4 regions of the Streptomyces sp. NPDC001678 genome follow, and region 2 is predicted to be linked to each of the others. Evidence: riboswitches for the same ligand, from Rfam matches in the RefSeq annotation. Region 2 holds a riboswitch; each other region holds the start of a gene.
What was found. A riboswitch is a leader RNA that binds a small molecule or an ion and turns the genes downstream of it on or off. The one in region 2 is predicted to bind cyclic di-AMP.
Positions count from the first base shown of each region.

Region 1: it holds a riboswitch for cyclic di-AMP, as region 2 does, so the genes downstream of both, ACFYZR_RS19360 (M23 family metallopeptidase) here and ACFYZR_RS26255 (C40 family peptidase) in region 2, are expected to answer to the same signal.
Region 3: it holds a riboswitch for cyclic di-AMP, as region 2 does, so the genes downstream of both, ACFYZR_RS23085 (C40 family peptidase) here and ACFYZR_RS26255 (C40 family peptidase) in region 2, are expected to answer to the same signal.
Region 4: it holds a riboswitch for cyclic di-AMP, as region 2 does, so the genes downstream of both, ACFYZR_RS16180 (transglycosylase family protein) here and ACFYZR_RS26255 (C40 family peptidase) in region 2, are expected to answer to the same signal.

Region 1 is NZ_JBIAUP010000008.1:252,618-260,123, forward strand. It holds gene ACFYZR_RS19345 (GNAT family N-acetyltransferase) at 1-2,373, opposite strand, end outside; gene ACFYZR_RS19350 (HPr family phosphocarrier protein) at 2,528-2,809, shown strand; gene ACFYZR_RS19355 (GntR family transcriptional regulator) at 3,085-3,801, opposite strand; gene ACFYZR_RS19360 (M23 family metallopeptidase) at 3,994-4,797, opposite strand; cyclic di-AMP (ydaO/yuaA leader) riboswitch at 4,812-4,967, opposite strand; gene ACFYZR_RS19365 (M16 family metallopeptidase) at 5,192-6,559, opposite strand; gene ACFYZR_RS19370 (M16 family metallopeptidase) at 6,601-7,506, opposite strand, start outside.
Region 2 is NZ_JBIAUP010000014.1:128,246-135,751, reverse strand. It holds gene ACFYZR_RS26285 (hypothetical protein) at 1-323, opposite strand, end outside; gene ACFYZR_RS26280 (YchJ family protein) at 552-974, shown strand; gene ACFYZR_RS26275 (hypothetical protein) at 1,114-1,569, shown strand; gene ACFYZR_RS26270 (hypothetical protein) at 1,799-2,149, opposite strand; gene ACFYZR_RS26265 (hypothetical protein) at 2,869-3,243, shown strand; gene ACFYZR_RS26260 (carboxylesterase/lipase family protein) at 3,293-4,831, opposite strand; gene ACFYZR_RS26255 (C40 family peptidase) at 4,923-5,396, opposite strand; cyclic di-AMP (ydaO/yuaA leader) riboswitch at 5,401-5,578, opposite strand; gene ACFYZR_RS26250 (endo alpha-1,4 polygalactosaminidase) at 5,812-6,780, opposite strand; gene ACFYZR_RS26245 (spherulation-specific family 4 protein) at 6,777-7,484, opposite strand; gene ACFYZR_RS26240 (NAD-dependent epimerase/dehydratase family protein) at 7,481-7,506, opposite strand, start outside.
Region 3 is NZ_JBIAUP010000011.1:134,487-141,992, forward strand. It holds gene ACFYZR_RS23065 (8-amino-7-oxononanoate synthase) at 1-240, shown strand, start outside; gene ACFYZR_RS23070 (DUF397 domain-containing protein) at 261-527, opposite strand; gene ACFYZR_RS23075 (helix-turn-helix domain-containing protein) at 537-1,406, opposite strand; gene ACFYZR_RS23080 (ATP-binding protein) at 1,650-2,078, shown strand; gene ACFYZR_RS23085 (C40 family peptidase) at 2,327-2,815, opposite strand; cyclic di-AMP (ydaO/yuaA leader) riboswitch at 2,819-3,022, opposite strand; gene ACFYZR_RS23090 (hypothetical protein) at 3,308-3,637, opposite strand; gene ACFYZR_RS23095 (ATP-dependent Clp protease proteolytic subunit) at 3,643-4,281, opposite strand; gene ACFYZR_RS23100 (hypothetical protein) at 4,573-4,701, shown strand; gene ACFYZR_RS23105 (esterase/lipase family protein) at 5,665-6,618, shown strand; gene ACFYZR_RS23110 (SDR family oxidoreductase) at 6,640-7,113, shown strand; gene ACFYZR_RS23115 (nuclear transport factor 2 family protein) at 7,290-7,506, shown strand, end outside.
Region 4 is NZ_JBIAUP010000006.1:425,171-432,676, reverse strand. It holds gene eno (phosphopyruvate hydratase) at 1-1,214, opposite strand, end outside; gene ACFYZR_RS16180 (transglycosylase family protein) at 1,519-2,268, opposite strand; cyclic di-AMP (ydaO/yuaA leader) riboswitch at 2,273-2,455, opposite strand; gene ACFYZR_RS16175 (transglycosylase family protein) at 2,715-3,728, opposite strand; gene ACFYZR_RS16170 (cytochrome P450) at 3,912-5,183, opposite strand; gene ACFYZR_RS16165 (DUF6479 family protein) at 5,243-5,686, opposite strand; gene ACFYZR_RS16160 (nucleoside triphosphate pyrophosphohydrolase) at 5,762-6,775, opposite strand; gene ACFYZR_RS16155 (SurA N-terminal domain-containing protein) at 6,896-7,506, opposite strand, start outside.

The sequences.
Region 1 (7,506 bases), on a different contig from region 2:
GTAGCGGGCAAGGAGGCGCTGGGTATCGGGGGCGGAGAGCGTCACGGCGCGCGGGGCGACGGCGCCGTGGGCCCGGAGCAGGACGTCGATGTCGGCGGCGGCGCCCTCTTCGTCGATGTCGTCGTACTCGGGCACGCGCCCGGGCACGGCGACGTCCCGCCGCCACCGCGCGTAGCGCACGGCCTCGGCGAGCGCCCGCACGGCCCGCTCGGCGGCGGGGTAGGCGGGTATCCGCACGGCGGGATCGCCTGCGGCGGCGTCCACCGGCGCGGCCTTCCGGCCGGTGGCCCCGTCCACGACGCGCGGCAGTTCTCCAGCCGTGGGGCTCCCGGACCACGGACCCGAACCGCCCTCGGCCGGGGGCACCGCTCCGGCGAGGGCACCCGTACCCGGGGGCGCCGCCGCCTCCCTGGGCTCCCCGCCGACGGGGCCACCGCCCCCGTCCCGGCGGCCCGAACCGTCGGCGGCGCCCGCGACCGGGAGCGCCGCGTCTCCCGGCACACCGCCGGCCGGATCACCGGCGTCCTCGGCGGCCCGGTCCGGGACCGGTGCCGCCAGGGCTTCGGCCAGGCCCGGGATCTCCAGGTGGACCACCGCCACCGGCTTCGCGGTGGGGGCCGTCGCGACGGCCTCGCGCAGGGCGGTGGCGAGGTCGGCGGCGGAGGTGTCGCCGACCCAGGGGATCGCGGTGACGACCACGGCGTCGCAGGCCCGGTCGGCCAGCGCGGCCGAGAGCGCGGCGCGGAAGTCCGCCGGGGTGGCGGACGTGGTCAGGTCGCGGGGCAGCAGGGGCCGCAGCCCGTCCGTGAGGCAGGCGTCGTACGTGAGCAGGGCGAGGGATTCGGAGTTGCCGCAGATCGCGACGCGGGGGCCCTCGGGGAGCGGCTGGGAGGCGAGGAGCAGCCCGGCGTCGGCCAGCTCGGTGACCGTGTCGACGCGGATGACGCCGGCCTGGCGCAGCAGGTCGGAGACCGTGGCGTCGGGGATGCGGGTGGAGGGCACGGCGTGGCCGGTCGGGGCGGCGGCGCCGTGCCGGGCGCCCTTGACGACGACGAGCGGCTTACGGGCGGCCGTGCGCCGGGCGAGGCGGGCGAACTTCCGCGGATTGCCGATGGATTCCAGGTACATCAGGACGACGTCGGTGTCGGGGTCGTCGTGCCAGTGCTGGAGGAAGTCGTTGCCGGAGACGTCGGCGCGGTTGCCCGCGGAGACGAAGGTGGAGATGCCCACGAGACCGGCCGCCCGGCGGTGGAGCCCGGAGAGCAGGGCGATGCCGATCGCGCCGGACTGGCTGAACAGCCCGACCCGTCCGGCGGCGGGCAGCTCGGGGGCGAGGGAGGCGTTGAGCCTGACGGCGTCGGCGGTGTTGATGAGGCCGAAGGAGTTGGGGCCGATGACGCGCATGCCGTACGAGCGGGCCTGGCGGACCAGCTCGCGCTGGCGGGCGCGGCCCGTCCCCCCGCTCTCGGCGTATCCGGCGGTGAGCACGACGAGCCCCTGGACGCCGTGCTCGCCGCAGTCGGCGACGACGGCGGGGACCTGCTCGGCGGGGACGGCGACGACCGCGAGGTCCACCGGCTCGGCGATGCCCAGGACGGAGCGGTGGGCGGGGACGCCCTCGGGCTCCAGGAGCGAAGGCTCTTCGGGGAAGGCGAGGTTGACCGCGTACGTCCGTCCGGTGAAGCCGCCGGCGACGATGTTGCGCAGGACGGTGCGGCCCATGCCGCCGGGCTCGCGGCCGGCGCCGATGACGGCGACGGAGCGGGGGGTGAGCAGGCGCTGCACGGAGCGGGCCTCGGCGCGCTGCTCGCGGGCGCGCTGCACGGCGAGGGAGGCGTCGGTGGGTTCCAGGTCGAGGCCGAGGCGGACGACGCCGTCCTCGAAGCTGCGCTTCTGTGTGTAGCCCGCGTCCGTGAAGACCTTGATCATCTTCGTGTTGGCGGGCAGCACCTCGGCGGCGAAGCGCCGGATCGAACGCTCGCGCGCGACGGCCGCGATGTGCTCGAGCAGCGCGGAGGCGACGCCGCGGCCCTGGTGGGCGTCCTGAACGAGGAAGGCGACCTCGGCCTCGTCGCCCGGGGGGATGCGGTCGTAGCGCACCGTGGCGATGAACTCGTCGCCCACGATCGCGGCGAGGCCCACCCGGTCGACGTAGTCGTGGTGGGTGAAGCGGTGGACGTCCCGGTCGGAGAGACGGGGGTAGGGGGCGAAGAAGCGGTAGTACTTGGACTGGTCCGACACCTGCTCGTAAAAGCTGACCAGCCGCCCCGCGTCGTCGGGCGTGATGGGGCGGATGTGGGCGATGCCGCCGTCGCGCAGCACGACGTCGGCTTCCCAGTGGGCCGGGTACGCGTGCTCGGGCGGCGTCTGCATGGGCCCAGCGTAAGGCCGGGCACCGACAGCGGTCCGGTGCCGCCCGGCCCACGGGGAACGACCGAAGGTCCCCGGTGGGGGCGCGCGCATCGGGCACCGCGCGCCCCGTGCCACAATGGTCTAGACAACCAATATCGACTTGAAGGGCAACACCATGGTTGAGCGCCGCGTAAACGTCGGCTGGGCCGAGGGCCTGCACGCCCGGCCCGCGTCGATCTTCGTCCGTGCGGCGACCGCCGCCGGCGTCCCCATGACGATCGCCAAGGCGGACGGCAACCCCGTCAACGCCGCCTCCATGCTCGCCGTGCTGGGCCTGGGCGCCCAGGGTGGCGAGGAGATCGTCCTCGCCAGTGAGGCGGAGGGGGCCGAGGCCGCGCTCGACCGTCTGGCCAAGCTCGTCGCCGAGGGGCTCGAGGAGCTCCCGGAGACCGTCTGATCCACCGGCCCGCCCCTCCCCGGGCGGGACCGTGCGGCGGGGCCGCGGCAGCCGACGGAGGCCGCTGCGGCCCCGCCGCCGTATCCACGGGTCGCCGTGTCCACGCGTCGCCGTGTCCGCGGATCCGCTGTGTCCATGGGCCGTATCCCACGGCCGTGCGCACGGGCCTTTTCACACGCCGTGCGCGCCGCTCTCCGCAGACGCGCACGGCGTGCTCCGGCCGGGGACCGCCACGAATTCCCGACCGCTATTCCTCCAGGAATAGCGGTCGCTCGTTAAGAACGGACGCCCGCCGTGTTTACGGGCTGTTTCGGCGGATGGACGCGGTCCCCGCCGGTCCGCCGCAGCAGGAATTCACCGGGTGAACGGCCGGCCCGTACGGCGGCCAGCTCCCGGGCGCGCTCCACGTCCCCCCGCGCCACCGCGTCCACCAGCGCCCCGCACGCCTCCCAGGTCTCCAGCGGCCGGACCACGGGCCCCGGGGCGTACACCCAGGCGATCTTGCGGCGCAGCTGGGTCAGCAGCCCGGCGACCGAGGGGCTGCCGGACGCCTGGGCGAGCGTCTCGTCGAACCAGTCGCCGAGTTGACGCAGCTCGGCGCAGCGGCCCGCGCGGGCCCGCTCCTGACCGAGCCTGACCAGGCCCCGCAGCACCTTGAGATGGGCCTCGGAGCGCCGCTGCGCGGCCTTGGCGGCGCCCAGCGGCTCCAGCAGGGCCCGGATGTCGAGGAGGTCGGCGGCCTCGCGCTCGGTGGGTTCGGCGACACAGGCGCCGGCGTGCCGGCGGGTGGTCACGAAGCCCTCGGAGGCGAGGGTGCGCAGCGCCTCGCGCACGGGCACCCGTGAGACCCCGTAGCGGCGGGCGAGGATTTCCTCGATGAGCCGGCTGCCCGGCGGGAAAGCGCCGGAGACGATGTCGTCGCGGATGGCGGTGCACACCGCGTGCGTGGAAATACGACGGCTCTCGCGCGGCCCTTCGCCGTCGCCGCTCACGTACGGCCCCGCATGGGTCTACCTCCGCCTCATGCCTCAATCTCCGTGCAGCACGGCCGATTGACGTCCGTTCGGCGACTCTATGGCAATCCCGGGCGTTTTCCGATGGTGCCGCCGTTTCATGGATATTTTTTGGCCAAACACGAAGGCCCCGGCCGGGGGCCGGGGCCTTTCGGAAGTCGCCGCGCGTCGTTACAGGTTGACGCCGTGCGCCGCCATGTAGGCGATCGGGTCGATGTCCGAGCCGTAGGTGGGGGCCGTACGGGCCTCGAAGTGGAGGTGCGGGCCGGTGACGTTGCCGGTGGCGCCGGAGAGGCCGATCTGCTGGCCCGGGGTGACCGTCTGGCCGACGGAGACGTCGATGGAGGACAGGTGGCCGTACTGGGTGTACGTGCCGTCGGCCATCTTGATGACGACGTTGTTGCCGTAGGCGCCGCCCCAGCCGGCCTCGACGATGGTGCCCATGCCCACGGCGTGGACGGAGGTGCCGGTCTCGGCGTGCATGTCGATGCCGGTGTGGCTGCCGGAGGACCACAGGCCGCTGGAGGCCTTGTAGGCGGTGGAGACGTAGGAGCCGTCGATCGGGCTCACGAAGACGCCGAGGCGCTTGCGCTCCTCGTCGCGGGCGGCCTTCTCCTTGGCGGCGCGCTCCTCCTCGGCCTTGCGCTGGGCCTCTTCGTAGCGCTGCTTGGCCTGGACGGCCTTCTGCTTGGCGCTCTCCTCGGCCTGGAGGCGGGCGGCGGCCTCGTCGGCGGCGCTGCGCTGGGACTCGGCCTGGGCGTCGACGTGCTCGGCCATGACGTCACCGATGACGACGGCCTGGGTCAGGCCGGTGTCCTCGGGGCGCTGAGCGTCGTCGGAGGCGGCGAAGGCCGGGGCGGCGACACCGGCGACGACGCCGGCGGCCGTCAGGGTGGCTATGCCCGCCACGTTGGCGCTGACGCGGGCGGCGCGGCTCGGACGACGGTGCTTCCCGGTGGCACGGGTGAACGCCATGTCTACGGCTGTTTCCTTTCCTTCCCTCTCGCCTACCGGGTTAGCTGACGGGTTCGGAGCAGGAAGGTCTCCTACGGATCCCTCGTGAGAGGGGCCCGATTCACCCCAGGGACGTTTGGGTCCCCGGCTCCCCTTCGGCTGACGCCTCGGGGACTCGGCGATGGCTGCCCGGGGCCGCGGTCACGGCTCCGAATGGCGGGCTGCCGGGCCTGACGCTAATCGGCGTCAGATTCGAACAGCAAACAGAAGTGGGTTTTTATGACGTACGCCACACGACCAACACACAACCACCGCCTGAAAGTGGACATAAGTGAGGCGCATGGGTCACAACGGACCCATGCGCCGAAGGGGCCCCGGCGCAGCGTGGCCGCCGCGCCGGGGTGGTGAGCCGCCGTCAGGCGGGGATGACCGTCACCGGGCCGATGCCCAGGGCCTTGACGGGCTCGGCGATCTCGGCGGCGTCACCGACGAGGACGGTGACGAGGCGGTCGGCCGGGAAGGCGCTCACGACGGCCGCCGTGGCCTCCACCGTGCCGGCCTGCGCGAGGCGTTCGTACAGCCGCGCCTGGAAGTCGTCCGGCAGGTACTGCTCGACCTGGTCGGCGAAGGTCGCGGCGACGGCCGCGGCCGTCTCGTACTTCAGCGGCGCGACACCGACGAGGTTCTGCACGGCGACGTCGCGCTCGGCCTCGGTCAGGCCCTCCGCCGCCAGGGTGCGCAGCACGGTCCACAGATCCGCCAGCGCGGGGCCGGTGTTGGGGGTGTCCACGGAGCCGCTGATGGCGAGCATGGCCGTGCCCGTGCCGTCGGGGGCGGAGAGCAGCACCTGGCCGAAGGAGCGCACGCCGTAGGTGTAGCCCTTCTCCTCGCGCAGGACGCGGTCCAGGCGGGAGGTGAGGGTGCCGCCGAGGCAGTAGGTGCCGAGGATCTGGGCGGGCCAGACGCTCGCGTGGCGGTCGGGGCCGGTACGGCCGATGAGGAGCTGCGTCTGCACGGCGCCGGGCCGGTCCACGATCACGACGCGGCCGGTGTCGTCGGCGGTGACGGCCGGCACGGGCAGCGGCTCGGCGGCGGTGCCGGTCCAGGCGCCCAGGGACTCCGCCAGGGTGCGGTCGAGGTCGATGCCGGTGAAGTCGCCGACGATCGCCACGGTGGTGGTGGCGGGGCGGACATGGGCCTCGTAGAAGGACCGGACCGCCGCGGCGTCGACGCGCTCGACGGTCTCCTGCGCGCCCTGCCGGGGGCGGGACATCCGGGAGCCGGCCGGGAAGAGCTCGGCGGCCAGCGCCATGGCCGCCCGGCGGGCCGGGTTGGCCAGCTCGTGCGGGATCTCGTCCAGGCGGTTGTCGACCAGGCGCTCGATCTCGCTGTCCGGGAAGGCCGGGGCGCGCAGGGCGTCGGCGAGCAGGCCCATGGCCTTGCCCAGCCGGGAGGCCGGGACCTCCAGGGAGAGCCGGACACCGGGGTGGTCGGCGTGGGCGTCGAGGGTGGCGCCGCAGCGCTCCAGCTCGGCGGTGAACTCCTCGGCGCTGAGCTTGTCGGTGCCCTCGGAGAAGGCGCGCGCCATGATCGTGGCGACACCGTCCAGACCCTCGGGCTCGGCGGCCAGCGGCGCGTTCAGGACGACGTCGACGGCGACGACCTGCTGGCCGGGGCGGTGGCAGCGCAGCACGGTCAGCCCGTTGGGGAGCAGGCCGCGCTCGGGGGCGGGGAAGGCCCAGGGGGTGGCGGTGCCGGGCTGGGGCTGCGGGTGGAAGTCCATCGAGGCCTTCACGGTCTGGGTGCTCGCGGCTACGGCGTCGCTCACCGGTCCGCCTCCTCTTCCTCGTTCTCGCCGGCGGCGTCGGTGCCGGACTGGGGCGTGGGCTCGTACACCAGCACGGCGCGGTTGTCGGGGTGCAGCCGGGCCTTGGCGACCTCCTGCACCTCCGCGGGGGTGATGTCCAGGACGCGCTGAACGGCGGTCAGGGCGAGCTGGGGGTCGCCGAAGAGCACGGCGAAGCGGCACAGCTCGTCCGCGCGGCCGCTGACGGTGGCCAGCCGGTCCAGCCACTCGCGCTCCAGCTGGGCCTGGGCGCGCTCCATCTCCTCGGGCGTCGGGCCCTCGGCCGCGAAGCGGGCGAGCTCGTCGTCGACGGCGGCCTCGATCGCGGAGACCTCCACGCCGCCGGACGCCTTGACGTCCAGCCAGCCGAGCGAGGGCGCGCCGGCCAGGCGCAGCAGGCCGAAGCCGGCCGCGACGGCGGTGCGGTCGTGCCGGACCAGGCGGTTGTGGAGGCGGGAGGACTCGCCGCCGCCGAGGATGGTCAGCGCCAGGTCGGCGGCGTCGGCCTCGCGCGTGCCGTCGTGGGGCAGGCGGTAGGCGGCCATCAGGGCGCGGGAGGGCACCTCCTCGCGGACGACCTCGCGCAGCTGCTCGCCGATGGTGTCGGGCAGCCGGCCGTCGCGCGGGGGCTGCTTGCCGTCGTGCGCCGGGATGGAGCCGAAGTACTTCTCGACCCAGGCGAGCGTCTGCTCCGGGTCGATGTCGCCGACGACCGCGAGGACGGCGTTGCCGGGCGCGTAGTACGTGCGGAAGAAGGCGCGCGCGTCCTCCAGGGAGGCGGCGTCCAGGTCGGTCATGGAACCGATGGGCGTGTGGTGGTACGGGTGGCCGTCGGGGTAGGCCATGGCCGTCAGCTTCTCGAAGGCCGTGCCGTAGGGCACATT
Region 2 (7,506 bases):
GCGAGCAGCCGCTCGGCCGATTCCCGCAGCCGCACTCTCAAATCGCGCAGGTGCTCCACGTCGGGGTTCCAGGAGTCGGCCTCTTTGACGATCCGGGAGCCGAGGTTGAGCGTCTCGCCCAGGCTGCCGATGGAGTCCGAACGGCTGTCGGCCTCGGGGGCGGACTCCACGGCGGATTCCACGACGGCGGGCTCCACGGCGGCGGGCGCCACGGCGGCGGGCCGCGCCGCGCGGCCGGCGGCGAGCGCGGGTCCGGTGACGCCCAGGGTGACCGAGCCGCAGACGAGGGCGGTGGCTATCGCGATGAGCTTGGTGCTGCGCATGCGGAAGATTCCCTTCGAGACACCTGCCGGGACGCGACCACCGTCCGCCGCGCCGGATGGGCGCGCAACCGGTCGCTCTTGGTGACCGGCACCGGACCCTCGGCCCCCACACCCGGCTGAGCTGGGAATTCACCCGAAAGAACAGCGGGGCGGCGCCATCCGGCCCTGCGGCCGAAAGGGTTCGCCCCCATGGCCGGGGACGCTCCCTGGGCCAGGCAGAATCGAGGGGTGTCCAGAAGAAGCTCACGCTCCCCGAAGCCGCCCGTCGTCACCGCCGGCTCGCCCTGCCCCTGTGGGCTCGACGCGACGTACGGCGACTGCTGCGGCGCCTTCCACGACGGCCGCGCCACGGCCCCCACCCCCGAACGCCTGATGCGCTCGCGCTACAGCGCCTTCGTCGTCCTCGACCCCCTCTATCTGCTGCGCACCTGGCACTCCTCCACACGCCCGGCCGACCTCGACCTCGACCCCGGGATCCGGTGGACGGGGCTCGACATCCTGGCCACGACCGGCGGCAGCACCTTCCACAACGACGGCACGGTCGAGTTCCGCGCCCACTACGAAGCACACGGCGAGGCCGGCTCCCAGCACGAGCTCAGCCGCTTCGTACGGGAGGACGACCATTGGGTGTACCTGGACGCGGTGGAGTAGGGCGTGGCCGTCCGACCTCGGTGTATACACACGCTGGGGTGAGACTGCGAGATCTCGGCCACCTGGCGTGAGCGCGCAAGTACCGTCTGCGTTCGGAGTATCGGACGTATGAAACGCTCACGAGAACAGGCGGAACAACATGAGGACAGCCTTCCGTGCCTGCGCGATCGTCGCGGCGAACCTGCTGGCGGTCGCCCTGGCCACGACGGCGGGGCAGGCCACGGCCGCCCCCTCGCATGCCGCGCACCGTGCGCAGGGGTGCCGGGGCGACGGCACATCGTTCACCGACAGGCTCATCCCCGGCCACTGCCTCCAGAACGGCGGCTACCGCCTGGAGATGCAGTACGACGGCAACCTCGTGCTCTACTCCGGCTCCCGCGCCTGCTGGGCGAGCGGTACCGACGGGACGAACGGGGTCTACGCGAAGTTCTCCGGGGACTGGAAGCCCGACTCCCCCTACATGACGCTGGAGTCGCCCGTCGGAGAGCTGCGGAAGTACCGCGGGAAGTACACCGGGCTGCACAAGACCGGGAACGTCAGCCTCAACAACAAGGGCGAGGTCTGGATCGCCTACGGGAAGATGGCGGGCTGCTGACCCGGCGCCAGGGTCCGGCAACGAAGTTTCAGGCGACGCCCGCGCGCACGAGGAGAGTGCCAGAGTCTCGTCGCCCGGCAGGGGCACGACGCGCGCGTCGACGTCCGTGGAGCCGCTGCGCTTGAGCAGATCGGCCCACGCCCTGGGCGGGTACTGCCAGCGCAGGACTGTGAGTTCCCGTTGCCGGCCTTCGAGCCACTTCCCGAGCATCCGCTGGGGGCCGTACACGTCAGGGCTGGGCTCGGCGTGGCACGGCGGGCCACGTGAGTGCGCCACCGTACCGGCGCCGCCCTTCCGCCGAGGAGCGTGCGCCGCAGTCCGCCCGCCCGGCCCATGAAGCGGCCCGGGAGCGCTCGCGGGGCCCCCGGGCCTGACCGGGAAGCGGCCCTGGAAGTGCTCGGCGCAGAACCCCCTTCGCAGTGATCAGGTACGACACCGCCGCGTGGAACAGGCGGTTCGCGTACACCTCGTCGAAGGGGTGGTCGCGCATCAGCAGCAGGATCTCCCGCTCCCACACCTCCGGCTTCACGTAGTCCCGGGGGTCGCGGACCTTCGGCCCGACCTCGACTGCCGTTGCCACGCTGTCCTCCCTCGGTGCTCGATGCCTTCGCCCCACGGCCGGGGCACGCCCTCAGTGCACCGCACCCACACCGCTCCGGGTGATCCATTGCCGCAGGTCGCACGCGGTGTGCAGATGCTGCACACGCCCTCGACGGGCTCTGCGGCCACGCGTACCGTGAGCGCGTCGGCCCCACGCCCACGGGGGGTGTGATGAGCACCGATCCGCTGTGGAGGACGGCCGAAGCCGCCGCCCTGATCGAACGGCGCCAGGCCGGTGCCCTCATCCGGCTCGGCCGGACCCGCCGCGCCTGGCCCGGGTCCAGGCCCTCTTCGACGCCGGCCGGCACGCCCAGCTCCTCGAAACGCTGCCGGCGCTGCTGGCCGATGCCCACGCCGCCACCCGCGACGGTTCGCCTGCGGCGTACGCGACCCTGTCCTCGTGCTACTCCCTGGCATCCCGGGTCCTGACGAAGACCGGTCGTTACGAGCGGTCCCGGCTGACTGCGGACCGGGCCCTGACTTACGCGGACCTGTCCGGCAGCGCCATCGCCACGGCGGAGGCATCCCGCGAGCTGAGCATTGTGCTCCGGCACCAGGACCAGGCACAGGCAGCCCAGCGCCTGGTCGACCACGCCCTGACCGCCGTCGAGCGCACCGGCCTGGCCACGCAGGCGCAAGCGATGGCGTACGCCCAGATGCTCTGCCGGACGCCTGCCCGACCGGCCGCCGGCGGGCGCCGTGTTCTCGATCAGCCCAGCCGCGGTCACGCTCTACGAGGTCGGCGTGTACTGGGCCGTCGGCGACGCCGGCACCGCCCTCCACGCCGGACGCGGCCTGCACCCCGGACAGTTCTCCACGGCCGAACGACGCGCCCGCATGCACACCGGCCTCGCCCGCGCCTGGTGGCAGTGGGACAAACCTCAGCAGACCGCCGACGCTCTCCTCCACGCCCTGCGCGTTTCCCCGGCGGAGGTACGGGACCGCCCCGCCATCCGGCGAGTCGCCGGCGATCTGATCGGCCGGCACCCGCGCACCGCCGGCGTACGGGAACTGGCCTCGGCCCTGGGGGCCCGCCTCCGGACGGAGAGGACGGCGAAGACGGAGAACGGGTGAAGCCGGACGGTCCCACAGGCCCGGCCGGCCGCCGTGCCCCCGCCCCCCGTCAGGCGGGCAGGTCGTACGGCCGGACCGTGTGTCCCTCCCAGACCTTCCTGGACGGCTCCTCCGGGTACGGCGCCGTGCTCGTCTCCGTGTCGAGGAGGCGGGTGAGCCGTCCGTCGGCGGTCCGGTGGGCGGGCCAGCCCGGGTCGCCGTGGGTCGCGAAGGCCGTCCACGAGCGGCGGATCTCGTCCCCGAGCGCCCTCAGGTCCTCGGGGACCGGGCCCTCGCCGAGCAGCAGCCGGGCCTGTGGGGCGTCGTAGGTGCCGAACAGCAGGGACACGTCGAGGCCGTGGGGGGCGCCGAGCGCCCCGCCGAGGGCGGGGGCGGGCCGGCGCAGCTCGTACAGGTGCGCCGTGCCGCCGCCGGCGGTGTGGGCCTCGGCGAGGTGGAGCGAGGGCATGCGGAACAGGACGTCGCTGTGGACGGTCTCGAAGAGGTCCACGGGGGCGGCGTCCGGGTAGGCGGCGCGGTAGGCGCGGGGGCCGTCGGGGGCGGGGGCGAAGGCGTTCAGGGCCGTCGTCGTGTCCTCGTCGGTGACCTTGTCCCGGCCGCCGCTCATCACCAGGAACGGCCGGAACTCGTCGCGGGTGTGACCGGTCAGCAGGTCCACGCCGCTCGCCCGGCCGTCCGGCAGGAGGGTCCAGGGGGTCTCCGGTACGAGGTCGCCGTCGATCACGATGGAGAACGGGGAGCCGGTGCGGGCCAGCGGTCCCCAGCGGTCGGCTTCGGCGGGCAGGCCGTACATCATCGGGGTGATCGCCTCGGCCAGCCGCCACGGGTCGATCGTGGCGAGTCCGGCCGCGGTGGGTGTGGTGCCCAGCCGCCCGGCGAGTTCGGCGGCGAGGCCGGAGGCGAGGGCCGGGGTGGTGTAGAGGCCGGGGACGGACTGGGCGATCGCCCGGCGGAAGAGGCCGGCGGCGCGGGGCACGGCCAGCAGGGTGGCTATCGAGCCGGCGCCGGAGGACTGGCCGGCGACGGTGACGCGCGCGGGGTCGCCGCCGAAGCCGGCGATGTTCTCCTGGACCCATTCCAGGGCCGCGATCAGGTCGAGCAGCCCCCGGTTGGCGGGGGCGCCCTCGAGGTGGGCGGAGGCCTCGGCGCCCACCCGGTAGTTGAGGGTGACCACGACGAGGCCGCCCTGCCGGGCAAGCAGCCCGGCGTCGTAGAGCGGGTCGCCCGCGTGGCCGGAGACATAGCCCCCGCCCAGGATCCATACCAGTACGGGCAGTCCGGAGCCGCCGGGGTCCGGGGACCAGACGTTCAGGGTGAGCCAGTCGTCGCCGGTGGCGGTGCCGGTCGCGGGGATCGGGCCGGACTGCGGGGGCGGCGGGCCGAACTCCACCGCGTCCCGCACGCCGTCCCAGGGCCGGGCCGGACGGGGGGCCATGAAGCGCAGCTCGCCCACGGGCGGCTGGGCGTAGGGGATCCCCCGGAAGACGGCGAGGCCGTCGGTGGTGCGGCCCCGTACGGTGCCCTGAGCCGTGCGGGCCTCCGGGCCGTCGATACCGGTGACGCCGGTGACGTCTGTGACATCGCTCATCGTCGCTCCCTCCCGCGCCCGGAAGCGGTCACCCCCGTGCGCGAACGCGGATGTCGGGCGGTCCGGGTCACGGACCGCCCGATCAAGGAGCCTAGTTGACGCGTCCGTACCAGACGCTGCCGGTCCAGATCTTCTCCAGACGGACCGTGGCGCCGGGCTTGGGGGCGTGCCAGATCTTGTTGCTACCCGCGTAGATCCCCACGTGGTAGACGTTGCTGCCCGAGTGGAAGAAGACCAGGTCACCGACCTGGCGGGAGCCGCCGGAGATGTGCCGGGTGCGGTTGTACTGGTCGGCGGCCACACGCGGCAGGTTCTTGCCGGCCTTCTTGAACGAGTACTGGGTCAGGCCCGAGCAGTCGAACCGGTTCGGGCCGGCGGCGCCGTACTGGTAGGGGGAGCCGGCCTTGCCGGCGGCGACCTTCAGGGCCTGCTCGCCGGGTGTGGCCGCGGAGGCCTCGGAGGCGAGGCCGGGGACGAGCACCGATGCCGCCAGTGTGGCGGCGGTGACGGCCGAGGCGGCGCCGGCCCGGGATATGAGAGCAGGTATGCGAGGCATAGCAGACATGCCGAAGCCCTTCGACATCCGCCTGCGAAAGATGACCTGTCGGGTTCGGGCTGCGAAGTTGCCCGGCCGGATTTCCCGGCTTCACCCCAAGGACCACCGACTTCGTGATCCGTAACGCTTGGGTCTCCCGCTCCTGCCGATCCATCAATTCGATGCCGCACCCGGTGCGGCGGCAGGACTCGGCGTCCGCCCGGGTGGCCCGCCATGGTGACGGGATCTTGTGTTCGGTGAGAGATCCTGCACCATGAATCATTCAAATCCGGTACCCGGGCGGCCATCTGTGAACTTCTTCACTTCGGGAGCAGAACCGGAACCGCACTCCGCGCGCCCCCGCCGAACTGGCCCTAAACCCTTGTAACGCCGGGTACTTGCAGCATGGAACGAGTAATTCCGGAGGACCCTTCGACAAGGTCCTTCAGCAGGGCTGCCGCCAGGTGTCCAGCTCCAGCTTCTTCTTCATCGAGCTGAGCCCGAGCCGCCGCGCCGTGGGGCAGAACTCCCCCGTCGACAGTTCGTATTCGACATGGAAGACCGCTTTGTCACGTTTCACGAAGGGGGTGAGCTTCTCGCACTCGTCGTACTGCGCGCACTGCTCGTTCACCGCGAAGTCGAAGGTGTCCACCAGCTGCGGGATCTGGTCCAGGTCGTTCTTCAGCCCGATGGCCAGGCCCCGCTCATGGGCGAGATCCGCCAGCATCCGGTTGAAGGCGAGCTGGTGGTCGGCCGTCAGCGGAAAGCCGGTGCCGTTGCGGAATCCCTCGGTCAGATCGGGTTCGACGGCGTCGAATCCCTTCTGCCGGCACATGTCCATCCGGGCCGCCATGAGCGGCCGCAGGGTGTCGAGGCGGCGGATGTCGAACCATTTCTCGCCCTTCCACCCCTTGTTCTTGTTGCCGAGCAGGTTCTTGGGGAATTTCCCCTGGTCGGGCCGGAAGTCCTCCCAGGCACCGGCATTGATGTAACAGATCACCTTCCGGCCACGGGAATGCAATTGGGCCACGGTTTCGGCCGAATTCTCGAAGCCGTCGATGTCGTAGACGGGGGCGTCCACCGAGGTGTCGGCCTTTCCGTCCAGCTGCCACTGCCAGCGGGTGCCCGGACGTGGCTGCCAACGGGCCCCGGCCGGCGCCGAACCCGTGGCCGGACCGCCGGGTGAGGCGGAGGCGCCCGGCGTCCCCGAGGCCTCCGGCGCACCCGAGGCGCGAGGGGCGTCCGAGGCGCGGGGTGCCGCCGTGGCACCGTCGTCGTCCCGGTCCGGCCCGTCGTCGTCCGCGGGCGAGGCGGAGCAACCCGCCAGGACCAGCAGCAGCGCGGCGCACAGCCCCGCGCGGACGCGCCACGCGCTCTTGCCGCGCCACGCCCCCATGCCACGCCCCCCGCTCATACCGTGCCCCCCGTCGTGAGACCGGCGGCCGCCCGCGGCACCGAGCACCAGGGGTTGGCCCCCGTGCCCGGCACCGCGCAGTGGACCGCGGCACCGCGCGCCCCCGCCGTCCGGGCCACCTGCCCCTCCCGCCCCTCGGGCACGCCGTGCACCAGATGACAGAACCGCTCCGGTGGGTGTCCGGTGGTCCACTCCGGCACCCGGGCGCGCCGGTAGTCCTCCCAGGTGCCCTCGAAGGTGACCAGGAGGTCGGCGAGCGAGGCGTAGCCGGGGGCGGGGTGGGTGCCGGGGTTGAGGACGGCCGTACGGGCGCCCAGCACCCGGGCGGCCAGCACCATGCGGCGGTAGCGGGGCAGCGGGGTGTCGTGCGCCGGGACCTGGTCGAGGAAGACGCCGTCCACGTCGTACCACCGGCGGTGGCGGCGGATGTCGGCGACCACGGCGCCCGTGCGGCGGTGGCCGTAGCCGGTGTCGACGTAGCCCAGCAACCGGACGCCCGCGGCGCGCAGCGCTCGCGCGGCGGCGCCGAAGGCGGGGTCGGGGCGGCCGCCGGGGCCGTCGGCGGCGTTGAGCACGACCCCGTACAGCCGGGGGGCGGCGTCGAGCAGCGCGGCCCACTCCTCGGGGTGGGTCGCGGGGTGGACGTAGAGGGGGACGAGCAGCCGCCCGGCGTCCTCGTGGGCGGCGGGCGTGGTGGTGGTCATGGCACGGGCTCCGTGGCGGGCA
Region 3 (7,506 bases), on a different contig from region 2:
GGGCTCGTGGCCGTGCGCCCCGACGCGGCGGTGGTCTCCGTACGGGCCCCCTCGCCCGAGGCCGCCGTGCGCTGGGCGGCGGACTGCCGGGCGGCCGGGCTCGCCGTCGGCTGCTTCCGGCCGCCGTCCGTGCCCGACGGCGTCTCGCGACTCCGGCTGACCGCCCGGGCGGACCTGACGGACCGGGAGGTGGCGGCCGCAGCCGACACGATCGTGAGGACCGCGCCGGCCGCCGGCTGACGGTTCCGGCTCGCGCCGGCTCAGGACCCGTCGGCGTCCTCGCCCGGGGAACGGCCCGGGCCGCCGCCGTCCAGGTCCGTGACGAAGGCCGACCAGGTGGTGCGGGGGAAGAGCAGGACAGGGCCGGCGTCGCGCCGTGAGTCACGCACGGCGAGCAGCTCCGTACCCAGGAGCGCCGTCTCTACGCAGTTGTTCATTCCCGTGCTGTAGCTGCTGCGGTGCCATACCGCGGCGCACCGAGCGGGCTGGGCCGATGCAGAGGGTACGTACCGAGGCATTGCGGACATGTCGCCTCCCTATGCGCCGTCACTGATCCCGGCGATGTATTCCAACGATTTCTCGTGCGACAGGGCGTGCGCCCGGAGCGTCGTGAATGCGGAGGCGTACGCCCGGAGGTCCTCTTTCCGCTCCAGATAGAGGCTACTCGTCAAGTGGTCGAGAACAACCACGTCCAGATCGGCGATGCGCGGAAATGAGAAGATAACGAAAGGGCCCGTGATGCCGATATGGTTGCCACTGGTGAACGGCAGTACGTGGAGCCGCACATGCGGCAGTGAGCCCCTTTCCAGCAAATGCCGTAGCTGTCCCGTCATCACCTCGGGGCTGCCCACCTCGTGCCGCAGCACCGCCTCGTCCAGCACCGCGCACAGCTCCAGCGGCCGGCGCCCCCCGAGCACCGCCTGCCGGGCCAGCCGCACCCGGACGAGCTCCTCGACCTGCTGGGCCGGCGGATCGCCGAGCGCCGCGCGGGTCACCGCCCGGGCGTAGTCGGGTGTCTGCAACAACCCGGGCACCACCGCGGTCTCCAGCGTGCGGGCGTGGGAGGCCTCCGACTCCAGGCTGATGAAGTCGAGATACGCCGAAGGCAGCAGGTCGCGATAGGCGTACCACCAGCCGCGCCGCGCCCCCTCCGCGTCCTTGGACCCCGCCCCGCACAGGGCCCCCAGCAGAGCCCGCAGCTCCGGGTCCGACACCCGGTAGACATCCAGCAGCCGGGCCACATCGGCGGGTTTCACCCCGCTGCTGCCCGTCTCGATCCGGCTCACCTTCGACTGGTGCCAGCCGACCGCGCAGGCCGCCTCCCGGCTCGTCATCCCGGTCAGCTCGCGCTGACGGCGCAGTTCCGCGCCGAGTTTGCGGCGGCGCACCGCGGGTCCGTACCGCATCAGCTCTCCCTCCCCGCCGCTCACATGGAAGCGTCGTGATAACCCTTGACGCGTTGTTCACACACCCCGCGTCAGAGTCAATAAACCAGTGTCACGGCCAAATCCGGTCGCTCGTCGTAGAGTTCACCGCTTTGAGCGACAGATATATCCACAATCCGGTGGATCACACCCATCGCGGCCGTTATCAGTGGGACGCTGGCGCACAAGAGCCGGGCCGAGCCTCGGTGGGAAAGGGACAGCGCCATGGCAGATCACCAGGAAGCATCCGTCACCCTGCCGAGCGCTCCCGCCTCGGTCTCCGCCGCCCGCCGCCATGTCATGGACGTTCTCGTCACCTGGGGCCTGACGGACGGGACGGACCTGGCCGACACGATCCGGCTGATCCTCTCCGAGCTGGCCACCAACGCCGTGCAGCACACCCGGGGCCAGTCGCCCACCTTCACCGTGGAGCTCCGGCTGGACCGGGAGGAGCGGCTGCGGGTCGGGGTCACCGACAGCCACCCGCGCCACCCCAGGCGGCTGCCCGCCGCCGTCCAGCAGGACAACGGCCGCGGCATGGTGATCGTCCGCGCGCTCACCGCCGAGTACGGCGGCAGGGTCGTCGTCACCCCGACCGCCGACGGCGGCAAGACGGTGTGGATCGCACTGCCGTGGACGGTGTCCGTCCGCTGACCGGCAGCGCGGAGGGGCCGGGCGGGAATGTCCGCCCGGCCCGGCGCTCTTGTGGAGCCGCGCACAGGAACCGGTGGGTTCTCGGGTGTCGCTGGTGCCGGTGGGCACCGCACGGCAGTCGGGTCCGCTGCCACGGGAGACGCGCTCGGCGCGCGGGAAGCCCGGCGCGACGGGTACGCGCGTTGGATTCTGCGGGACGACGGGGGCGGGAAGCGGTAGCCGCGCCGGTCGTCACCCGCGCCGGTGGTTCAGTCGTTCACTCGGCCGTACGAGACGCTTCTGGTCCAGATGCGCTCGAGGCGGACGACCGAACCGGTCTTCGGGGCATGCCAGATCAGATTGTTCCCGGCGTAGATCCCCACGTGGTAGACGCCGCCCCGGCCGTGGAAGAACACCAGGTCGCCCTGTTCCCGAGAGGGGGTGGGAATGTGTTCGGTGCGGTTGTACTGCTCCTGGGCGGTACGGGGCAGCTGCTTGCCGGCCCGTTTGAAGGAGTACTGCGTCAGCCCCGAGCAGTCGAAGCTGTACGGGCCCGTGCCACCCCATACGTAGGGGGAGCCCGCCTTTGAGGCCGCGATCCACAGGGCTTTGGTGGAGATGGTGGCGGCTTCGGCGTCGTCGACGACGCCGGGTGCCAGTACCGTTGCGCCGACGGCCGCCAGAGTCAGGGCGGATTTCACGGACAGGGGTACCACCCCGGCCCTGGACAGCCGTGAGGGACGTTTGTGCGCGCCCATGCCAAACCCTTCGTCAGCCGCCTGTGAAGGATGACCTGTCGGGTTCGGGCAGGCGAAGATGCCCGGCCGCCGAGGCGGCTTCACCCCAAGGGCTGGTCCGGAACTTCACAGCTCCGGCCCTCCCGTCGTGCCTGGGTCCTCCATCCCCGCCGATGCACTCATGTCGACCAGCGCCCGGGCGGCGGCGGGGTTCGGCGTCCGCCCGGACCGCCCCGCCGTGGTGGCGGGGTCTTGTCGTCGGAGGGATCTTGGCGCAGCCGCGCCGGGCACGCCGAGGGGATCCCGGCATATGTGAGCCTCGTCACCGTTGGGCAATTCCGGTGGACGCGGGGCGATTTGACTCCTGCGGATTCCCCCTGGTGAGCCGGTCACCTGCGGCGCGGGCGATCACCCCGAGCGCAAACCGCGCGTACGGCCCGACATGATCACCACGGGTTGTCTACGATCCCATCCGCTGTCTGAAGGAGATCGAGGGAAGAATGTTTCCGCTCCTCAGTTCGCAACCGAAGGCGGCAAGGTCACCCGCAGCGCCCGGCGTTCACCGTCCAGGACCCGCATCGCCCGCGCCAGCGTTCCCGCGTACACCTGTCGTTCTCCCCGCTCGTACATCGTCGCCAGCGCGTCGCGCAGTCCCGCGGCCGCGACCACGAGCCTCTGCGCGGCTCGTAGCCCGCCGTACGTGTCCTGCGCGCGGGCCGGGTTGATCCGTCCGAGCTGATCCAGTACTTCCAGATAACGGTCGACCAGCTCGCCCTCGGCCCGGGTCAGCGCGGGCAGCGGCGGCAGCTCCGGAGGGAACCGGTGGGACGGCCCGTGCGGCATCCCGCTCACCTCTCCCTGGCCGGCGCGCCCTGCGCCCGGCGGTCGGCGACCACCGCGTCGGCCAGGCCGTGGGCCACGGCCCCCGCCGCGTCGAGGACGGTGTCGCGCTCGACGTCCCGCCGGATCCGCTCCGGGCTCCGCCCGGTGTGCAGCGCCAGCATCTCCACCAGGGTCTCCCGGGCGCGCAGCATCTCGGCGGCCTGGATCTCCAGGTCCGAGGGCTGCCCCCGGACGGGCTCGGGCAGGGCCGGCTCATGGACGAGGACCCGGGAGTGCGGCAGCACCATCCGCTTGCCGGGGGTGCCGGCCGCCAGCAGCACGGCGGCGGCCGAGGCGGCCTGGCCCAGGCAGTAGGTCTGGACGTCGCAGCCGACGTAGCGCATGGAGTCGTAGATGGCGCACATCGCGGAGAAGGAGCCGCCGGGGGAGTTGATGTAGAGCGCGATGTCCTGCCCTGGCGCCGCGTGCTCCAGGTGCATCAGCTGGGCGATCACATCGCTCGCCGCCGCGTCGTCGAGGGCCGTCCCGAGGAAGACCACACGCTCGGAGAACAGCTTGGAGTAGGGGTCGAAGGTGCGCGTCCCGCCGCTGGTGCGTTCGGTGAACTCCGGCAGGACGTGCCGGGCGAGGGGTCGATGGTCCATGGTCACGCCTTTCGAACGGGTCGATCGGTGATCTGTAAAAAATGTACAGGACGTACAGGGGATTAGAATGGGACCGGATTCTGGTGATCAAGTCAAATGCCCAGGTCGGAGGCCGGTTTGACGGTTTGTCGAGGGCGTACGTCTCACAAATTTCTCTACGAGCTTTCGTTTGGATCGCCGGGCGGACCAGGGGAAGGCTGGTCGAGGACGGGGTCCACGAGGGTCTGCATGGCCGAAGTTGGACGCTCATGCGCTCGTGGCCATGGGCGGTGTCGTGTGTGGCCTCAGGACATGGATGACATGCGCTGGGTGCTCGGCCTCGTCACGGTGCTGGAGCAGATCGCGTGGATGCGCCTCGCCCAGGGAGAGGTGGCCTGGGCGCAGGTGGCCAGGTATAGATGCCCGGCCGGGACGGCCTGACCATCGCCGCCGACCTCGAACGGGCGTTGCCCGGCTGCCGCACCATCATCTGCACGACCTTCAGCCGACCCGGCTTGACGGGATGGGGCCGGTCATGGCGGCCAGGCCCCTCAAGGCGTTCGGCTCTTCCCTGGTCGATCTCGGGAGTGCATCTCGGAGGGCCGAGAGCTCGCTCGCCGAGAGGCGGGCCATTGGCAGCACGGGAATGCCGGAGGTGGGGAGGCAGACACTGGCTGGTCCGTCTCTCGGGCGAGGAGCGCGATCGTGCGGTGCGTGCTTTGGACGGCCCGTCCCGGCGGGAGCCTTCGGTGAATGCCCCACGGTTCGTGCCCTTGCCGACGGGTGCGGGTTCGTCCTCGGTTGTCGTCCGAACACGCATCGCGGGCTCCTGGGCACGCGCGTGATGAAGCCTCGCCGGGTTGCTGACGGGGCATCTCAATGCAGAAGTCAAGCCGTCGCAGGCGCCGGTGCTGCGGTCGTGAACAGGTGTTTGTCCCTCAGCATCGCCCAGAGCACGTCCACCCTGCGACGGCCCGGGCATCGTCATGGCGACCAGCGCTGGCCGCTACGGGCCTGACCGACGCCATCATGAACGGTCTGCCACCGCACATCGCCCAAGTGATCTGCGGACACAGAGCTCGTAACGCGATCTTGTAGAGATGTGATGGCCGGGTGTGGCTGGTGTGATGATCCGGCTATTTGTGGGATGTGAGTACCAAGCCTGTGCTCCCCTCCCTTTAGGGTTTCCCGCCTTGATGTGTACACCGAGGGCCGGGAAGGTCGCCCCGGGGGCACGAGGCCGACGGTCCGGGATCCTCCTCGGGCAGTACCGGATCCGGAGAGGGGGTGACGGTGCGTCATCCGGTGAGGGCGTCGGGGGAGGTCACCCGGGGTTCCCTCCTCGGTCGGCACTCATGAGAAACATCGCGCGTGGTCCGAGTTCCGCACTCCTCAGGAGCCGTCTTGCACATACCCAGATACGCCACCGCCGTCTGTGCCGCCGTCGCGGCGACGGTCTTGGCCACCTCCACGTCCGCGGCAGCGGAGACCGGCCCGGCGCAGGACAATTTCCTTCCCGCCATGGGCTATTCCATCCTCCGCCTCGACATCGATCCGCCCGGCGCCAACGACTGGAACTGCCGTCCCAGCGCCGCCCACCCGCGTCCGGTCGTCCTGGTCCACGGCACCTACGAGAACCGCTACAACAACTGGGCCCGGATGTCACCCGAGCTGAAGGCCCAGGGCTACTGCGTCTACGCCCTCGACTTCGGCGACACCGACGACGCCGGAGTGGCTCTCGCTCCCACCGTCAAGGGCTACGGAGACATCAAGAAGTCCTCCAAGGAGCTGGCCGCCTTCGTGGACAAGGTGCTCGCCGCCAGCGGCTCCGGGCAGGTGGACCTCGTCGGCCACTCCCAGGGCGGGACCCTGTCCCGCTGGTATCTCAAGGCCGACGGTGGCGCGAACACGAGCGATCCCTCGAAGAACAAGGTCAAGAAGGTCGTCCAACTCGGCGCGACCAACCACGGCACCACCATAAGCGGCATCGAGACCCTCGCCGACAAGCTCCACATGCTGGAGTCCGGGGAGAAGCCCCTCGGGAAGGCGGGCATCCAGCAGTACGAGAAGTCCGACTTCATCAAGGAGCTCAACGCCGACGGGGACACCGTTCCCGGGGTCGACTACACCGTGATCGGCACGAAGTACGACGAGATCACCACCCCCTGGCAAAGCACGTTCATGGTGGCGGGCCCTGGAGCAACGGTGCAGAACATCACCTTGCAGGAGGGCTGCTTCGTCGACTTCTCCGCCCATCTGAGCATGTCGTACAGCCCGCGTGCGATCGGACTGGTCAAGCGGGCCCTGGACCCCTCAGCCCCGGCGGCTCCTTGTGTGCCGAGGGCTCCCGCCTTCTGATTTCCGGCCCGAAGGTCCGTCTTGGCCGATCTCGACCTGCCCGCCGCAGCCGAAGTCGTGACCGCCGACCTCACCCGGCCCGACACGCTGCGCCCCGCACTCGACGGCGTGCGCAGGGTGTTTCTCTACGCCCCACCGGCCAGTGCGGAAGGCTTTGCCACGATGGCCGCCGAGGCGGACCTGGAAGGCGTCGTACTGCCCTGGACACCGGTGCGGCCCCTGGTCCTGGCGAGCAACAGCCTGGGCTGGGCGGAGTCGATCCGGCCGAGCGGCCTCGTGCGGCTGGTCCGCCCCGACGCCGTCACGGCGCCGGTCCACGAACGCGACGTCGCCGCCGTCGCGGTCACGGCCCTGGGTATCGGCACGCGCCACGGTCGTCATCGTCGAGGAAAAAGAGCCGCTCCAGTTCCGGACGCGTGGGCACCTCAGCGAACGTCCCGTACGCCTCGGCCTGCTCATCAGTCAGGAACTCCACCGGCACGAGGCGGACCGTAGCCAGCGCCGGCACCCGCTCGACGATCTTTCCACGAACCTCAGCGAGGCCGCAGAACGGTTTGCCAGCCGACCAAGATCAATCTCACCGGGATTTCCTGTACCCCAACTACTCACACCCGTGATCGGAAGGCGGCTCGCGGGACGAGCGCACGTGCAACGGCTGGTATTACTGGGGCATGCAGGAAGAGACGGCACGCTCCGCGATCGACACGTTCATCTCCGCGTTCAACGCCTCGGACGACAGCTATGTGACTGCCCTGCTCTCCCAGGCCCTGACCTCGGACGTGGTCTTCTGGGGGCCGTTGGGTCGCAGTGAAGGAATCGCGGCGGTCGAGCGGTTCGTGCTGGACATCCGGCGCCACCCGGCGGGGACCGGCACGATGGTGCGCTGCT
Region 4 (7,506 bases), on a different contig from region 2:
ATGCGCAGCAGCTGGTTGTACTTGGCGACGCGCTCGGAGCGGGCCGGGGCGCCGGTCTTGATCTGGCCGCAGTTGGTGGCGACGGCCAGGTCGGCGATGGTGACGTCCTCGGTCTCGCCGGAGCGGTGGGACATCATGCACTTGAAGCCGTTGCGCTGGGCCAGCTCGACGGCGTCCAGGGTCTCGGTCAGCGAGCCGATCTGGTTGACCTTGACCAGGAGGGCGTTGGCGGAGTTCTCCTCGATGCCGCGGGCGAGGCGCTCGGGGTTGGTGACGAACAGGTCGTCACCGACGAGCTGGACCTTGTCGCCGAGCTGCTCGGTGATGGTGTTCCAGCCGGCCCAGTCGTCCTCGAACAGCGGGTCCTCGATGGAGACGAGCGGGTACGCGGCGACGAGCTCCGCGTAGTACTCGGTCATCTCGGCGGCGGTGCGGTCCTTGCCCTCGAACTTGTAGACGCCGTCCTTGTAGAACTCGGAGGCGGCCACGTCGAGCGCGAGCGCGATGTCCTGGCCGGGGGTGTAGCCGGCCTCCTTGATGGCCTCGAGGATGAGGTCGAGGGCCTCGCGGTTGGAGCCCAGGTTCGGGGCGAAGCCGCCCTCGTCGCCGAGGCCGGTGGACAGGCCGCGGCCCTTCAGCACCTTCTTGAGGGTGTGGTAGACCTCGGTGCCCCAGCGCAGGGCCTCGGAGAAGGACTCCGCGCCGATCGGCGCGATCATGAACTCCTGGATGTCCACGTTGGAGTCGGCGTGCGAGCCGCCGTTCAGGATGTTCATCATCGGAACGGGCAGCAGGTGCGCGTTCGGGCCGCCGAGGTAGCGGAAGAGCGGCAGGTCGGACGCCTCGGAGGCGGCGTGCGCGACGGCCAGGGAGACGCCCAGGATGGCGTTGGCGCCCAGGGAGCCCTTGTTGTCGGTGGCGTCCAGGTCGAACATGGCCTGGTCGATCAGGCGCTGCTCGGTGGCGTCGTAGCCGACGAGCTCCGGGCCGATCTGCTCGATGACGGCGAGGACGGCCTTCTCGACGCCCTTGCCGAGGTAGCGCTTGGGGTCGCCGTCACGGAGCTCGATGGCCTCGAAAGCGCCGGTGGAGGCGCCGGACGGCACGGCGGCACGGCCCGTGGAGCCGTCGTCGAGGCCGACCTCGACCTCGACCGTGGGGTTGCCTCGCGAGTCGAGGATCTCGCGAGCTACGACGACGTCGATGGACGGCACGAGGGTCTCCTTCGTGTGTGTCTGGAGTTCTGCACCACGAGCCTAACGGGCGCCGGGGGCTCCGCCCGCCCTTGGTCTGCTCCCCGGGCCGAAAATTGGCACAAACGCCGAGAACACCGGACGAATCGTCGGTGTGTTCGCTCAACGAGGACGCGGGATCGACCGGCAGAACGAGCGGAGCCCCGCTCCGATGCGGCTCGGGGGGAAGTCGCATCGGAGCGGGGCGGCCGCTCGGCCGGCCGGAGCCTTCGTTCGATGGCTCCGGCCGGCCCTCGCTCAGCGCAGGTGGATCAGCGCGGATGGATCAGCGCAGGTGCAGCTGCTGGCCCGGGAAGATCACGTCCGCGTCGGGCACGATCTTCTTGTTGAGCTCGTGGAGCTTCTGCCAGCCGCCCTGGACCTTCTGGGAGACGGCGATGGTGGCGAGGGTGTCGCCCTCCTTCACCTGGTACTCGCCGTCGCCCTTCTGGACAGTCTGCGGGGCGGTGTGCTTCGGCGCCGGGGCCTCGTCGTCGGAGTCGTCCGACTGCTGGACCGGCTTGCTGCTGTGCTTCTGCTGCGGCGCGGCCTGGCGCTTGCTGCGGTCGGCGTGGGACTGGGCCTTGCCGTAGGCGCCGGACGCGGACTTCGTGGACTTCTTCGCGACGTAGCCGTCGGAGTCGTCCGTGTCGACGTTCGCCTTGGCGCCACCACGGGCGAGGCCGGTGCCAGGAGCGCACTGCCAGGCGCCCGGGCCCTGCATGGCGAGCAGGCGCTCGGCGGTGGCGATCTGCTGGGACTTGCTGGCCAGGTCGGCGCGCGGGGCGTACTGCTTACCGCCCGCAGCGGCCCAGGACTCGTTGCTGAACTGCAGGCCGCCGTAGTAGCCGTTGCCATTGTTGATGTGCCAGTCACCACTGGACTCGCACTGGGCGACCTTGTCCCACGTGGAGACGGAGGCGGCGTTGGCAGAGGTCGCGACCATCAGAGGGGCGGCGACAGCCGCGCCGGTGACACCGGCGAGCGTGACGATGCGGACGGCCTTGGACGGACGACGGTGCTTGCCCTTGGACATAAGTCGGTTTCCTCACCGACGCCTACGAGGTGAGCTGTCGGGTTCGGGCTGTGAGTTCGCCCGGCCCGGTGCGCTTTCGCGTTCCGGGCTTCACCCCAAGCCGTTCCGCTCCTTCGGCCATTGGCCTTGGGACCGTTCCGGCGACTTACCTTGGTTCCCCCGCTCCTGCCTACGGCGCTTGCGCGACGACTCCCCCGGCCGCCGGCAGGATTCGGCGTGCGGCCGTGGTGCTCGCGGTGGCGAGCGGTGACGACGGTAATCACAGGCGGCCGACGGGTTCAAACCCCACTTTTCAGCCACCGATGGCCTGAGTTGGCCCCAGAAACCTCACGTTTCCGCAGGTGAGAGGCCATTCGAGCAAATCGGATCCAAGGCATCCGACGGTCAGTCAACGAGACCCATGTCTCACTTTCGACCGGAACAGACATTCGCCTCGAACCGGAGCGCTACTGCTTGATATCAAGCTTCTGACCAGGGCGGATAAGGTCCGGATCAGAACCGACTGCTTTTTCGTTCTTCTGATACAGCGTCTGCCAGCCTCCGGAGACCGAGTGTTGCTCCGCGATCGCTGACAGATTGTCACCGGGCCGCACGGTGTAGTCGTTCGCGGCGGGCAGTTCCGTCCGGCCCTCGCCACCCCGGGAGGGCCGCTGAGCATCGCCGGAGCCCGACGGGTCGGCACGGTGCCGGCCGTTGCCGGGGGTCGCGTCGGCATCGCCGGGAAGCGGCGAAGCGGAAGGCGAGGATCCCGTTCCAGGGGTGTCCGAGGGCGTGTTCGCCGAGGTGTTCGAGGGGCTGCCGACCGGGGCGGTCGGGATGGTGGTCGGATCGGCCGACGCGCCGGTGCCCGTACCCGTCGTCGGCCGCCCCGACGGGTCCGACGGGTCCTTGCGGTGCTTGCCCGCGGAGGTGTCCGGGGACGGGCTCGTGGAAGCGGACGGGGTGCCGGAGGAGCCCGGCGTGGGCGAACCGGACGAGCCGGGCGCGGGCTTGGGCGACCCGGAGGACGGGGCGGACGGCGCGGGCGACGTGCGCTCGGGCGCGGGCTGGTTGCCGCGCCCGGGCGTACGGGGGCGGCTCGGCTCCGGCGCGGCGGAGTACGAACCGTCGCCCGGGTCCACCTCCGGCTCCTTGTCCTCGCCCCGGTCCGCCTCGCCGGCCAGGCCCGAACTCACCGCGCAGCTCCGCCAGGTGTCGGCGCCCTCCGCCTTGAGGATCCGCTCGGCCACGGCTATCTGCTGGGACCGGCTGGCCAGGTCGGGGCGCGGCGCGTACGCGATGCCGCCGTACTGCTCCCACATCTGCTGGGTGAGCTGGAGGCCGCCGTGGAGGCCGTTGCCGTTGTTGGCGCTCCACATCCCTCCGCTCTCGCACTGGGCGACCTTGTCCCAGGTACCCGCGTCGGCGGCGACGGCGGATCCGGTCGCCAGCAGCGGAAGTGCCGCGCTGGAGGCCGTCACCCCCGCCGCGACCACGATGGCGGGTATCTGACGGGGACGGCGATGTCTACCGGTTCCTGAGAGCATCTGCGGGCCTCTCGCGTAGGCGGCGTTCGAATGGTCGCAGACCCTAGCGAGGCCTCCCCGGAGTCACAAGCCGGTGTAGCGGAGGTCACGTGCCGATAAACACGGATTGACCGGGCATCACACGAGGGGGTTTTGGGGTGTGAACTCCACGGGCAAAGTACGCAATCCACGCATGATCAGGCCGCCGCGCCAGCGCAGGTCATCGGGTTCGGCGGCGAGGGATAGGTCGGGCAGCCGGCGCAGCAGCGTCGCGATCGCGGCCTGGCCCTCCAGGCGGGCGAGGGGCGCGCCGAGGCAGTAGTGGATGCCGTGCCCGTAGCCCAGGTGCTGGTTGTCGCGCCGGGACAGATCAAGGGTGTCGGGGTCGGTGAAACGCTCGGGATCGCGGTCGGCGGCGGCCAGGACGACCAGTACGGGATCGCCCTCGGCGATGCGCTGCCCGCCGAGGGTCAGGTCCTGGGTGGCGAACCGCCAGGTGGCGAGCTCCACCGGGCCGTCGTAGCGCAGCAGTTCCTCGACGCCCGTGGCGAGGAGGCTCTCGTCGCCCTCGGCGAGGGCGCGCTGGAGCCGGGCGCGCTGCTCCGGGTGGCGCAGCAGCGCGTAGGTTCCGTTACCGATCAGGTTCACAGTTGTTTCAAAACCGGCGAACAAGAGGATGAAGGCCATCGCCGCGGCCTCGTTCTCCGTGAGGTGCTCGCCGTGGTCGCTCGCCCGGATGAGACCGGAGATGAGGTCGTCCCCGAGGTCCTCCCGCTTCCGGTGGATCAGCTCCGCGAGGTACGTCCGCATCATCTTGACGGAGCGGGCCACTCCGCCGCGCGGCCCGCCGCCGTGGCCCGCTTTTGTATGGCGCAGCATCATCCCCGCCCAGTCCCGGAAGTCGTCCTGGTCCTCGCGGGGGACGCCGAGCATGTCGCAGATGGCGTAGATGGGGAGGGGGAAGGCGAACTCGTGGATGAGGTCGGCCTCCCCCTTCTCCACGAAGCCGTCGATCAGCTGGTCGGTGAGCTCCTGGACGCGGGGCGCGAACTCCGCGACCCGGCGCGGGGTGAACGCCTTGGACACCAGCCGGCGCAGCCGGGTGTGGTCCGGCGGGTCGATGTTGAGCAGGTGCGTCATCAGATTGGCGCTGCGCTCGCCGGGGATGCCCACCTTCCCCTTGCCGTGGGCGCTCTCGGAGTGGTGCACGGGATTCTTCGACAGCCGCTGGTCGGCGAGCGCCTGCCGGGCGTCGGCGTAGCGGGTGACCAGCCAGGCCTCGACGCCGCTGGGCAGCTCGGTGCGGTGCACCGGCGAGTGCTCGCGCAGCCAGGCGTACGCCGGGTAGGGGTCGGAGGCGAACTCCCAGGTGAAGAGGGGTGGGGCGGGGGGCGTGTGATTCTCGTGCACGCCCCGACGCTACCTACCCGGCGCCATGCGGGCGCCCCTGGTGGTGCCCACCGCCGCCCCTAGTGGTGCCCACCGCCGCCGCTGCCGAAGGCGCCGCTGCTGCCGGGGTCCCATTTCTTCCGCTCCTCGGAGAGCTCCTCGGGATGGGCGGGCGGGTTCTTCATCTCATGCGGGAGGACACGCTCCCCATCGGCCTCCGGCAGCAGCTGGTCCGGCTCGTGGTGCTCGGTGACGTACCCCACCGACTCCTCGTCGTGGGTGTGCCCCGGACCGTGGTCGGGAGACGAGGGCCCCCGATCGTGCTCCTGCCGGGTCTGCCAGGCGCCCTGGCGGCGCTGCGGCTGGCTCGGCGGCGGGGGCTCCCGGTCGCGGACCCTCCGGCCGACGACGATGGCGCCGATCAGGATGGCGACGACGAAGAGCCCCACGATGAAGGGGGCGATCCCGCCGAGCTGAGCGGGAGCGGCGAGGGCCGCGGCTGTGACGAGGAGCTCAGTGCGCATGGGATTCGGGTACCCGCCCGCCGCGCAGTCAAGACCGCCACTGGGCCGAACGGGTGCGCGAACGCCCCGTCCGCGCTACTCCCGGTCCCCGCCGCGGGCCTCCTCGGCGGCCCGGATCGCGTCACGGTAGGTGCGCGCGGCGGCCCGCAGGGCGGTCTCCGGCTCGACGCCGGCCGCCTCCGCCCGTACGGCCAGGGCCAGCAGCTCGTAGCCGACGCCTTCCCCGTCCGGCAGGGCGACCTCCAGCCGCTCGTGGCGGGCCCGGGAGGCGAGCTTCGCGGCGAGGGCCAGGGCGGGCTGCCCCAGCGGCACTCCCTCGGTGACCGACTCCCGGCGCTTCTCGTCGGCCTTCGTCCGCATCCAGTGCGCCTTGACCTCCTCCGGCGTCTCGGCGGACTCCTCGCCGAAGACGTGCGGGTGGCGGTGGATGAGCTTGTCGACGATGCCGGCGGCGACGTCGTCGACGGAGAACGGCTCGTCCGGGTCGTCCTGCGCGATCCGGGCGTGGAAGACGACCTGGAGCAGGACGTCGCCCAGCTCCTCCCGGAGCGCCTCCCGGTCACCGGTCTCGATGGCCTCCAGGAGCTCGTACATCTCCTCCAGCCCGTACTTCGCCAGGTCCTCGTGGGTGCGGATCCCGGTCCACGGGCAGGACAGCCGGATCCGGTCCATCACCTGCACCAGGTCGAGCAGCCGGGCGCCGGGCAGGTCGTACGAACCGGGGAGCAGCTCCAGCGCGGGCATCGACTCCCGGCCGGAGCCGGCCAGCCGGGCCAGACCGTCGGTGAGGGCCGACTCGCCCTCGGCGGAGGTGAGCACCACGGCGGTGCGCCCGCCCGCCGCGCAGTAGTCGACGAGCTCCCGCGCGACCGGCACCGCGTGCTCGACCACGACGCCGGCCTCCCCCAGATACGGCAGCTGGGGGTGGCCGGCGTCGGCGCACAGCACCCGGTCGGCGGCGCGCAGCGTCTGCCACGCCGGCCAGGACAGCAGACCGGGGGCGACCCGGTGGCTGGTGGTCAGCAGGACGATGCGGCCGAGGGAGTCGCCCTCGGGGGCGTCGGCGGAGGCGTTCACGCGGTCATTCACACGGCCGAGCCTAAAGGCTCCGCCGGGAGACCGATGATGCGTCTGCGGGCCGGTCGTGGCTGGTCGCGCCCACGCGGCGGTAGCCGCATATCGGCGCTGCCTCGCGCCCCTTACGGGCGCTCAGGCCGGCTGTTCGGGGGCGGGCTGCTCGGCGGGGCGCAGCCAGGGCTCCTGGACGGTCCGGGCCGTGCCGCGCTTGGCGTCCCACGTGCCGTAGCGCGGATTGACGTCGACGCGCAGGGCCTCGGACGTCTTCATCAGCGTGTCGACGGCACGGGCCTGGCCCAGCTTCTTCTCCAGCTTGGCGCGGACGAGCCCGGCCGACAGCTCCTGGTCCACCTGGTCCGGGGCGATCCCCGCGGCGAGGAACCGGCTGTCGACCGCCGCCGGGCCGCCGAGCAGCTTCTCCACCTCTCCCCGGCGCTCCTGGATCTCCCGCCGGGTGACGTCGACGCCGTTGTCCCGGCCGGCGGCCTCGATGACCCGGTACTGGATCAGCCGCACCAGGGTGTCCTGGCCGAGCCGGGCACTGCCCGCCAGCAGCTGCCGGCCCTGCGGCGAGGACCGCTGCGCCTTCCGCACGTCCTCCACCTGGCTCTGGAGCTGGGCGACGGTGATCCGGTCCTTGCCCACCACGGCGGCGGCACCGGGATGCGGGGTGGAGCCGCAGCCGGTGAGCAGGGGCACGGCGAGCAGCCCGGCGGCGGAGACGGAGAGCGCTGTCCTGCGGC